DNA from 2 places in the Paenibacillus urinalis genome. Region 1 is predicted to be linked to the other one. Evidence: riboswitches for the same ligand, from Rfam matches in the RefSeq annotation. Region 1 holds a riboswitch; the other holds the start of a gene.
The links. A riboswitch is a leader RNA that binds a small molecule or an ion and turns the genes downstream of it on or off. The one in region 1 is predicted to bind S-adenosylmethionine.
Positions count from the first base shown of each region.

Region 2: linked by a shared signal. The riboswitch ahead of PUW25_RS20900 (methionine ABC transporter ATP-binding protein) and the one ahead of metA (homoserine O-acetyltransferase MetA) in region 1 are both predicted to bind S-adenosylmethionine.

Region 1 is NZ_CP118108.1:1,669,344-1,675,214, reverse strand. Features, by position in the region: gene mqnC (cyclic dehypoxanthinyl futalosine synthase) at 1-223, opposite strand, end outside; gene PUW25_RS07695 (aminotransferase class I/II-fold pyridoxal phosphate-dependent enzyme) at 383-1,552, opposite strand; gene PUW25_RS07690 (aminotransferase class I/II-fold pyridoxal phosphate-dependent enzyme) at 1,545-2,732, opposite strand; gene metA (homoserine O-acetyltransferase MetA) at 2,769-3,686, opposite strand; SAM riboswitch class I at 3,824-3,950, opposite strand; gene corA (magnesium/cobalt transporter CorA) at 4,414-5,349, shown strand; gene PUW25_RS07675 (HRDC domain-containing protein) at 5,432-5,871, opposite strand, start outside.
Region 2 is NZ_CP118108.1:4,520,038-4,525,908, forward strand. Features, by position in the region: partial or broken gene PUW25_RS20885 (SDR family oxidoreductase) at 1-217, opposite strand, end outside; gene PUW25_RS20890 (MetQ/NlpA family ABC transporter substrate-binding protein) at 368-1,204, opposite strand; gene PUW25_RS20895 (methionine ABC transporter permease) at 1,313-1,981, opposite strand; gene PUW25_RS20900 (methionine ABC transporter ATP-binding protein) at 1,978-2,994, opposite strand; SAM riboswitch class I at 3,177-3,321, opposite strand; gene PUW25_RS20905 (Cthe_2314 family HEPN domain-containing protein) at 3,449-4,192, opposite strand; gene PUW25_RS20910 (COX15/CtaA family protein) at 4,556-5,500, opposite strand; gene PUW25_RS20915 (thioredoxin family protein) at 5,745-5,871, opposite strand, start outside.

The DNA of each region.
Region 1 (5,871 bases):
AGAACGCACAAAAACGGCAGTACACGTCACATACATTCGTATAGTTGACGTTCCGGCCGATAACAAAGGTTGTGATGGGTTCGGGATGCATTCGCTTCATGATGACATGCGCAGCCTCACCTATTTTTTCGACTTCATCCGATTCAAACAAAAGAGTCGCGTCCTCCACAGTCAGACGCTCACCATTCAAAGCTTTATCTAAGATATGGTTTACTCCGCTCATACGGCAGCCTCCCTTATCGTTAATATGTAACAATAATAGAAATATTGTCTTGTCTATCGTAACATAGGTTAAATGTGAAAAGAAGCACCTATTATAAGCATGCTTCTTTTTCATCTAGATATATAGGTTCAAAATCTTACACAATCGTGTACTTTAATTCTACCGATTAGCTGCTAGTGCCTGATCCAGATCTGCAATCAGATCATCGATATCCTCAAGTCCAACAGAGAATCGCAACAGTCCGTCTGTAATTCCTCTGTCGAGCCGGAAATCCTGAGGCATCGCCGCATGCGACATCATCGCCGGGTAAGAGAGTATACTCTCTACCGCACCAAGACTTACCGCAACGAGCGGAAGCTTAACTGCATTCAGCACCTGCTTGGCACGCTCTCCCGACCCGACGTCAAAGGAGACGACGGCACCATACCCAGTGGATTGACTCTCATGAATCTCTCTTCCAGGATGATTCATAAGACCAGGATAGTAGACAGCATCAATATCTGAGCGATTGGTCAGCCAGGCCGCAAGCTTGGCTGCACTTTGCTCCGAATGCGCCATTCTTGCACCCAGTGTCTTCATCCCGCGCATAAGCAGCCAGGATTCTTGTGCACCAAGAACCGTACCAAGACCATTCTGAAGCTTCTTCAGCTCATTAGCAATGGCTTCTGTCCGGGCAACAGCAAGGCCCGCTAGCACATCGCTGTGTCCTCCGAGGAATTTCGTAGCACTATGCAGTACGATATCGACTCCTTGTTCAATCGGCCGCTGATAATAAGGGGTCATGAACGTATTATCAAGCAGTGTAATAAGTCCTTTCTCCTGAGCCCAAGCTGTCACACCTGCCACATCGGTAATACGAAGGGTTGGGTTCGACGGCGTTTCCATAAATACGGCTTTGGTATTCGAGCGATATGCAGCTTTGACCTTGTCCAGATCCGTCATATCCACAAATGTCGTTTCAATATTCATCCGAGTCAGAATCGTACTGAGCAGACGGTAAGTACCGCCATATACATCTTCCGTAGCGATAATGTGATCTCCCGCAGATAAGATCATTAGCGCACTGGAGATGGCAGCCATTCCGGAGGAGTATGCAAATCCGCGAACGCCTCCTTCCAGTAAGGCAATGTAGTCTTCTAGCGCCTGACGAGTCGGATTCCCTGAACGGCTGTAGTCATGAACCGGCGGAGCGAATATGTCATGATGATGAAAAGTAGATGCCTGGTAGATCGGCACACTGGAAGCCCCCGTGCCTTCATCTATCTCTGCCCCAAAATGCAAGAGCTTCGTATCAAATTTATAGGAGTCGTCACGGTCCTTCTTACTCATGTGCTGCGCCTCCCTCAAGCTCTTGATGAGCCTTATCAAATGCCTGGCTTAAATCAGCAACGATATCATCAATATGTTCTATTCCGACAGAGAAACGAAGCAGGCGCTCATCAACACCAATCGCGTCACGAATTTCTACCGGAATATCCGCATGGGTCTGTACAGCCGGATAGGTCATCAGCGACTCCACTCCACCCAGGCTCTCCGCAAAAGCTACCAGCTTGATGTGTCTCAGGACGGGCTCAACGTATCTTGCATCCTTCACTTTGAAGGACAGAATGCCCGTGTTACCGCTGGATTGTTTATTTTGAATATCATGTCCTGGATGATCTGTAAGTGCAGGATAATAGACATCTGTAATTAAGGAGTGCTCGAGCAGGAATTCGGCCACTTTGGTTGCGTTGTATTCATGGCGCTCCATACGCAGTGCGAGTGTCTTCATACCGCGCATAAGCTGATAGCTGTCGCTTGGAGAGAGTACAGCTCCGATTGAATTATGTAGAAAAGCCATCTCTTCCGACAGCTCTTTTCCCTTGGTTACGATGAGACCACAGAGTACATCATTATGACCGCCCAAATATTTGGTCGCACTATGCACGACAATGTCAGCCCCAAGCTCAATCGGGCGCTGGAAGTAAGGTGTTAGCAATGTATTATCTACAATCGACAATAGACCATGCTTTCTTGCCCAGCCGCACACTTTTTCAATATCCGTAATCATCATAAGAGGGTTCGTCGGTGTCTCAATAAAAATAGCTTTGGTATTTTCATTTCTTACACTTTCGAGTGCATCAATATCATTCGTATCCACATAGCTTGCAGTAATGCCATTCTTGGACAAGATCCGTTCCACCAAACGATACGTACCCCCATAGAGATCAAGCGAAATAATCAGATGATCTCCTTGTCCGAACTTGGCAAAGATCGTCATAATAGCCGCCATACCCGAGCTGCATGCGAATCCTGCATCACCAGATTCCAGCTCAGCTGCTGCTTCTTCAAGAACCTTTCGGGTTGGGTTCGTTGTACGAATGTAATCAAATCCGGTGCTTTGACCAAGCTTCGGATGTCTGAAGGCTGTGGATTGATAGATCGGGAAATTAACTGCCCCCGTTACCGGCTCTTTCACTGATCCAATCTGTGCTAATCGGCTTTCAATGTTTAGTTTGTTGTCTCCCATTCGTAAACATCCTCCTCTAAGTTAGGTAGAATTCACTTAAATCTGTGGTCCAATGTCGTACGGCGTCTCTTGGTACACATAATAGTTGAGCCAGTTAGAGAAGAGTAAATTCGCGTGAGCTCTCCAGGTAGATGGCGGAACCTTACTTGGATCGTTGTTTGGAAAATAGTTATACGGAAGCTTCACATCAAGCCCTTTGTCCTTATCCCGATCATACTCCCATTTCAAAGATAACGGATCGTATTCGGAATGGCCCGTTACAAAAATCTGTTTTCCATCCTCAGTAGCTACAATATAAACCCCAGCTTCTTCTGACTCGGACAGGATCTCAAGACCAGGAACCTGCTCAATATCTTCTCTTGTCACCTCGGTATGGCGAGAATGCGGTGCGAGGAATACTTCATCAAAACCACGAAGCAGCTTGACATGAGATTTGTTGATCGTATGATGGAACACGCCAAAGCATTTCTCAGGAAGCCCTACCTTCGGTACATTAAAGTGATGGTACAGACCTGCTTGAGAGGCCCAACATATATGCATTGTTGAGGTTACATTGGTCTTGGTCCATTCAAAGATCTGCTGGATCTCTTCCCAATACGTCACTTCCTCAAAATCCATCTGTTCAACCGGTGCACCGGTAATGATCATGCCGTCAAAGCGAAGATGCTTAATCTCATCAAATGTTTTGTAGAACATATCCAAATACTCTTGGGACGTGTTCTTGGACACGTGAGACTTGGGATGAATGAGTACAACATCAACTTGAATGGGTGTATTACCAATAAGACGGAGCAGCTGTGTTTCTGTCGTTTCCTTCGTAGGCATCAGGTTGAGTATCCCGATACGAAGCGGCCGGATATCCTGCCTGTACGCATGGCTTTCGTCCATGACAAAGATGTTTTCTCCTGCTAGTACTTCCTTGGCCGGTAGAGCGTCTGGGATTTTAATTGGCATTAATACTCCTCCTTATATGGTGTTTGAAGAGCGAATATCATGAGAGAGCATGGGGGAGCAGAATATTTCGTCCTAACACAAAAAGACCTCACTCAGTAATCGAGAAAGGTCATCTGTTCGTATTCGAAAATGCGCCTCTCTCATCTCTCAATTCGTCTGTACCCTTAATAAATAAGATCAGACGACTGCAAGAATTAGCACCGTGCGTATTCGCCGGTTGCCGGGTATCATCGGGCTAGTCCCTCCACCTACTCTTGATAAGATTTCGCTATATTTTATTGTCATATACCCATTACTATAATGATTAGATCGTTATTCGTCAAGAACTGGACTGTTCAAAATAAGCACCAGAAGACAACTCAAGAAAATAAAGCACCAGATGTGCTTCACATACATAGACTGCCTTTGAATAGTGTAATATTTTCATTCTTGATTGCTTAATTCGAGAGCGTTATACTAGTCAAGTGTTAAATATCTAAAATGATGGGGTGACGTAAAATGGAAGGCGACCCGAGGCCTAGCTGGCAGCCGAATAAATATAACTATATAGGATGTACCATCAGCTTGCCGGTTGGACGGGAGCGCATATTTTACGGGCGAGACCTCTTCTCTATACCTGCTTAAATTGTGTGACCCTTCACTTTACCAGCACTGATGCGTTCACTTTCCTTCGTTATTCAGCTTGTCCCTATAACATTTACGGGAGATTAATAAGGAGTGGATACACATGAAAATAAGACTGGTGAATGAAGGAGTTTTTACTCCGCTTGACAACATTGAAGATACAATTACTCCTCCCGCTGAAGGGTTCTACTGGATTGATGCAGATGTCGACGATCTGGCTGTGCTGCAGCCTCTCTTCTCCATGCATGATCTGGCCGTTGAAGACTGTCTCAGTGAGGAAGAACAGCGTCCAAAGCTCGAAATATATGAAAGCCATTATTTTATCGTTGTAAACAGCATCCGGTTTGATGATGAAGAAATATTTTTACGTGCCGTGAACCTATTTCTGGGTAGACATTATATTATTACGGTTACCAAGCAGAAGATTAACGAGCTTCGCACACTCAAGCCTATTCTCTGGGAGGAAGAAGTCAGCACACCTGACCGTTTCCTCTATTACCTTGTCGATTCGATCGTTGACAATTATTTTACAGTTGGTGACCGGCTTGAGGCACGGATTGATGAGCTGGAGGAAGACATTCTGATGCACACCAAGAAGTCGCATCTGAACGAGATCATTGGTCTGCGAGGTGAGATTCTGTGGTTAAGAAAGGCGCTGTCTCCACAGAAAGAAGTCATCAATACACTTAACAAAAAAGATCTGCGGTTAATTGATGATCAGCTTCAGAAATATTTCAGCGACATTTATGAAAATGCGGTGAAAATATCTGAAACCTTCGATACACTCCGCGATCTGATGGGGAACTTACGTGAGGCTTATCAGTCCAGTATTTCAAACCGTGCCAATGAAATCATGCGTGTGTTCACGGCGATTACTACGGTGTTCATGCCGCTGACTCTGATCACAGGCATCTATGGGATGAACTTCACCAACATGCCTGAACTAGATTATAAATATGCTTATTTTATCGTTATCGGTGTGATCTTCGTGCTCGGTCTATCGATGTATTGGATTTTCCGCAAGAAAGACTGGATATGACCTCATCTTCGATATTGTAAATAAAATGATGTAAGGGTCCAGAGCTGTCTAAGACAGCGTTCGGACCCTTTATATTTTTAATCTAGCCGACTTGTCGATCTGCTTCTGTCTGTCTTCTAAACCGAATACGAACCATGCGCAGACGCTCGTACAGCTGATCCAGCGGCCCTACAGAAGAAGGATCTTCGCCATATACACGCTGCAGTACCGGCTTCAAGAAGCCCGTGCCCAGCTCATCATAAGCATTCCAAATCTGCTCCTGCTCTTCATCGGTCATCCATACCAGCTCCTTGGCAATCAGTGCTTCTGTATCGTACCCTCCTTTCTCCAGCTCCTCGAGAAAATCAACCAATTCTCTCCGTGTTAATCCAGAGCTTGTGCTGATCTCATCCAGAGAAAGATTACTGGCAATACCTGATAATACAGTCTTCTTTAATGTAAAACGCTCCAGCTCCTGCTTATATTTCTGCTCCTTTTGCTTGAATACCCATGATTCATACTCTTCTTCATTCAGGGCTTCAT
Region 2 (5,871 bases), 2.6 Mb from region 1:
GTGACGAGTCGCTCTGTATCATCGGCTATACAGACATCCGCTTGTACCGCAATACAACGCACACCAAGCTTCATGATCTCGCTTGAAGAGCTTCCGCTTCTTTCCTGCTATGCACATAATTTAATGCAATATCGAAGCCTTCAGCAGCCAGCCGAAGAGCTGTCATCTTGCCAAGGCCCTTCGCACTTCCCGTAATAAGGGCGACTTTATTGTCCAAATCCCTTCCTCCTTCTAACAAGAGCGGTTACTAATTCAGTATAATATAGGGAAGGACAGAATGAAAGGAACGGCATACGAAACAGTCCCGTCCGGCACTTTTTTAACAACAAAGTACCGAACGGGACTGTTTATCATCTTCTTGAATCAATTAAAATGCAGGTACGATCGCTCCAGCATAATTATCTTCAATGAACTGTTTAATCTCATCGGATTGCAGAGCATCATTCAGCTTCTGAATAGCCTCATTGTCCTTGTTATCCTCGCGGGATACGAGCAGGTTCGCATATGGAGAATCTGCATCTTCAAGGAAGAGAGCGTCTTCCAATGGGTTAAGATCTGCTTCAAGCGCATAGTTAACGTTGATTACAGCAAGCTCTACTTCACCCAGCTGACGAGGAAGCATCGCCGCATCCATTTCGATAATTTCCAGGTTTTTTGGATTCTCTGCAATATCGCTGATCTTGGATTCAATGTTCGTGTTATCAGTCAATTTGATGATACCGTTCTTGTCCAGAAGAATAAGGGCACGGCCGCCGTTGGTTGCATCGTTTGGAATGGCAATCTTCGCACCGTCCTGCAGCTCATCTGCAGAGGTAATTGTATTCGAGTAAGCACCAAGCGGCTCCACATGTACCGGATTGAGAGCAGTCAGCTTAAGACCACGTGTCTCGATTTCGTTATCCAGGTAAGGCTTGTGCTGGAAGAAGTTCGCATCGAGCTGACCTTCATCAAGCTGTACGTTTGGCTGTACATAGTCGTTAAAAGTAACAATTTCCAAATTAACGCCTTGCTCTTCAAGGATTGGTTTAACCTGCTCTAGAATTTCAGCATGTGGAACCGGAGTTGCACCGACCTTCAAGGTTACTGTTTCTTCTGTGCTTCCCGTGCCTTCACTTCCTGTGGTATCGGGAGCGGAATCGTTGCCGCAAGCTGCCAGTACCAGAACCAGAGTTAGAGTTAATGCAGATAAGAACCATTTTTTCATTACAGATGACCCTCCTATATAATCTCGATATATGTGATAAAGGATGAACCATTCAACGTCCATGCCCTAAATCCAAAGTAAAATTAAAACAAACTTACAGTTGCTCTATTATCTTCGAGTAAAATGCTTCACTAAGCGATCCCCAATCATCTGCAGTGCTTGTACGAGCACGATCATGATAATAACAGCAATGATCATCACTTCATTCTCATAGCGGTAGTAACCGTAGTTGACGGCGAGAGAACCAAGCCCTCCACCACCGACCATTCCCGACATGGCTGTGTAGGATACGAGCGTAACAATGGTCATGGTCATCCCCGCAAGCAGACCCGGTAGAGATTCCGGCATCAGCACCTTCCAGATAATCTGACCCGTCGATGCGCCCATTGCCTGTGAGGCCTCAATGACACCGCGGTCGACTTCACGAAGCGCAGTCTCAACAAGTCTGGCAAAGAACGGCGCTGCCCCCACAACAAGCGGAGGAATGGTACCGAGAACACCGATCGCCGTCCCTACGATTTCTTTCGTAATCGGAATCATCGCCACAATCAGAATGATGAATGGCACTGACCGCAAGATGTTAACAATCACAGACAGCACATTGTAAACAGACTTGTTGATTCCTGATGTGGAACGGGAAGTCATGAACAAAATAATGCCCAGCGGAAGACCGATAAGAATTGAAAATAGTCCGGATGCCCCCAGCATCTTTAATGTATCTAAAGTGGCCTTCTGGAATTCATCCCAGTTGATGACGGAAAAATCAAGCCCCATCATGCCATCACCTCCACTTCTAGCCCTTGTGACACAAGCTCATCTATCGTACTGCGAATCAGCTCAGGAGGACCTTCAAGTCTTACCGTAAGCTGTCCATAAGGCACTTGCTTAATAGTTGAGATGGTTCCTTGCAGGATGGCAAAATCAATACCAAGCCTTCTAGCCGTCTGCGACAGAATCGAATCATACGTTTTGCTTCCAAGAAACGTAATCTTAACCGTTTGGGAATGCTCCAAATGTGTCGCCATAATGGCTTCACCGAGCAGGTCGCCCGAATCCGTTTCACGTAGAATAAAGTCCTGGGTTACAGGATGCTGAGGCTTGAGGAACACTTCCGTCACCGGCCCCTCTTCCACAATACCGCCCTGATGAATGACGGCGACACGATCACAGATCGACTGAATCACATGCATCTCATGTGTAATTAGTACAATGGTCAAATTAAAGCGTTTATTGATATCCAGCAGCAGCTTAAGTATGGAATTCGTCGTCTGCGGGTCCAGTGCTGAGGTGGCCTCATCACATAGCAGCACTTCCGGGTCGCTTGCCAGCGCACGTGCGATACCAACGCGCTGCTTCTGACCGCCTGAGAGCTGAGAAGGATACTTTTTACTATGCTCAGTCAGACCAACCAGCTCTAGCAGCTCCTTCACTTTACGATCCACTTCCGCCTGATTGGTCTTCACGAGCCGTAGAGGAAACGCAACATTATCATACACAGTAGCTGAACTGAGCAGATTAAAATGCTGAAAAATCATACCGATCTTGCGGCGCTTCGCCTGCAGCTGCTGTTTGCCAAGCCTGGTCATGTTAATGCCTCCGACCCATACCTCACCGGCTGTCGGACGCTCAAGCAAATTAATTAAGCGGATCAGCGTGCTCTTCCCTGCGCCGGAATGACCGATGACGCCGAAGATTTCACCCTTTTGAATGGACAGATTAAGCCCGGATAAGGCCGTCGTGACCTGTTTTCCTTTGCCGTAGTCCTTTTTAATATTTTTTAGTTCGATCAAATGAGGTACCTCCTTACTTACTGCAATCCGTTCTTCTCTATGTCAGAGCTTCTATTTCTTTACACTTGTTTTACCCGTATGCCTTGCTTTCTACCCGAACCCCTCGTGGAAGAATATCTGATAAAAAGAAAAAGCCGCCTTTTTGCTAGACAAAAAGGGGCTTGTTATCATTAAGCGATTCCTTCTCATCTGCCAAGATCGTAAGAAACCTCACGGTCTTGAAGGATTTAGCACCATGTCATTCGGGTACAGCAGTCTTACTGACTGCAATACTGAATCGGTTGCCGGGCTTCATAGGGCCTGTCCCTCCGCCACTCTCGATAAGAACATATATGCGATTGTGTGTTTAACTCACTTTATTACTTATTTCAGCAATTTCAGAAACTAAGTGAAAGTATAAAATACTTCACACCACTTGTCAAAGGAAAATATTACATTATTTTTATCGGATTTCTTATGTTGAGGATTTGACAGCATTTTTGGCCATAGATGTGCTCTTCTGCCAGTTGTTATTAATGTAATGAAATGCCGCTGTCACGCTCTTGGATACAAGCTCTAGGCCAAGCTCAAGATCCTGTGTAAAAGACTTCAGATCCTCCAGCTCAATTTTGCCATGAAGAGTCTGATGCTTCTGCCACAGATCATCCACCATCTCAATATTCATGTGATGAATTTCTGTATTTCTTCGTTTTCGCAGACGATTCATCGAGTCTGAATATCGATCTTTAAGATCGTTCAGCTCCTGAACAAGCGGCATATGCTGCTTCAAATATTCAAATTGACGAAGAACCGTGAAGTAAGAGAAATGCACCTTCACCTTAGAAGTATGAAGATCATACCAGTCATCCAGCAGGTTACCAAGCTTGTCGAGAATAGCAAACATGCGAATAAAGCCATCCTTGTAAAAATAAACATAACGAGCGTAATCCGCCTTCTCATCCGGTTCCATATCTTCTGTTGAGGAAGAATGAACTTTGGCGGCAAAGAAAGAGGCAGCAAAAGTGCTCTGCTCCAGTTCATCAAGTGAGGTCATCAGACCTCGGGTCCAAATATCGAGCTTGCGATAATCATGTGAAGGGTCGTTTCCTCGATCTATAGCCGCTCCAAGCAGCTGCAGTGTCTTCGCCATGGTATCCATGGCTTCTTTTAACTCTCCGGTGTTAACCCGGGCGGGCTCTCCCAATAAGGTTCGAAGCATATGCGTGTCCTCCTGTGCATCTGTACAGCTTATAGTTCCCGAATTCTGCACCTCACAACCATAATTACTTGATAATCCTGACGGATGGAATGATGGATAAGAGGTGAGTCCATGCAAGATATGTACCCCGTTGAATCAATTCCATAACTCATTAAAAAATCATTTTGATCTATATATACCCTTGATTGAAGCAGCTAAAGGTATTATGAAATTGATTCCGTTATCAGGCATTTTGAAAACAAAAGCCTGCGGAGTATCTCCGAAGGCTTAACAAGTGCGTGACACACGCCTGAGTTATGTATCCCGGGCAGCGACCACTGCCCGAGTGAAACGATTAGCTTTCCCTTTTACCAGCTAGCTCTGTTACAGCTTATTACTGCCCACTGGCTTGGCAAGTCTCCACACGACATAGCTCATATAGCACAGCATGCCGAACAAGACGGCAATGATTGTCATATGTGCCAGTACGACGAACATGTAGACTTCAGGACGATTCATTGTCAGCATCAGTCCAACACCAGAGAGCACTTGAAGAATAATTAGACCGATCGCTGACAGCCCAAGCACCTGCATTTCCCGGTTATTCTTGTGGTGACGATAAGCATAGTGACTGAGCACTGCAACGACAGCAACCAGCAGAAATGCAGCTGCTCGGTGCATAAAGGCTATGCCGACTCCGCCAGACAACTGAGGCACAACCTCTCCATTACATAGAGGGAAGCCGGAGCAGCCGCCTGCAGAGCTCGTATGACTTACAAAAGCACCCGTATAAACAACCACGTAGGAATAGATTGCGGTAATCCATACCAGATTACGGAAGCCCTTGCTGACGCGCGGCAAACTGTCAAACCGTTCAAGACCTCCAAACTTCTCTTCCTGTCTGGCCCCAAGCGTTGTCATGAGTGCACTTGCAAGCGAGATAAACGCAAACCCAAGGTGCAGTGCCATCACGGGTGGAGATTGGGAGAAGACAACAGCCAGTGCACCCATTCCTCCTTGGATAATGACAAATATTAACGTCAATAGCGCAAAGATCTGTAAATCACGGCGTTTCTTGCTGTACAGCCAGAAGAGCACAAAGGTTGCAACCGCAAGCAGCCCGGCTGTTGAACTCACGATGCGATGGGAATACTCAATAAGTGAAGCAAGCGTATGTGCTGGTACAAATTCACCATGACACAGCGGCCACTCATTGCCGCAGCCGAGTCCGGACTCTGTCCGGGTAACGACTCCACCGCCAAAGGTGGCAAAAAACATGAATATGGTCGTCACGAAACTGACCCATTTTAACAATTTGATATGTTTCAACTTCATTCACCTGCTGTTATGAAATATGGTGAAGCTATCCATCAGCTCTTTTTCAATTATAACGGATAAAAGAATCCACAGCATAAACCGATTGTGACAAAATGTTAACGCATAAAATCTATTTCATAACACGCTGAGCTGCCACATCAATCCCAATTCATTGCACTCATCTCAGTATATCCATCATTACACAGCAAAACACCGCTCCCTTCGGAAGAAGGAGAACGGTGTATTTTTGAGTTTCTTATTTATGAATGGACTTGTACACTTCAACCGCACGATCCAGGAAGGTCTCAATCTCCTCGCGTGATTTGCGGTTTTTATTAACGAAACGAATCAATTCCCGGCCATCCGTGTAAGCAACAAAGCTC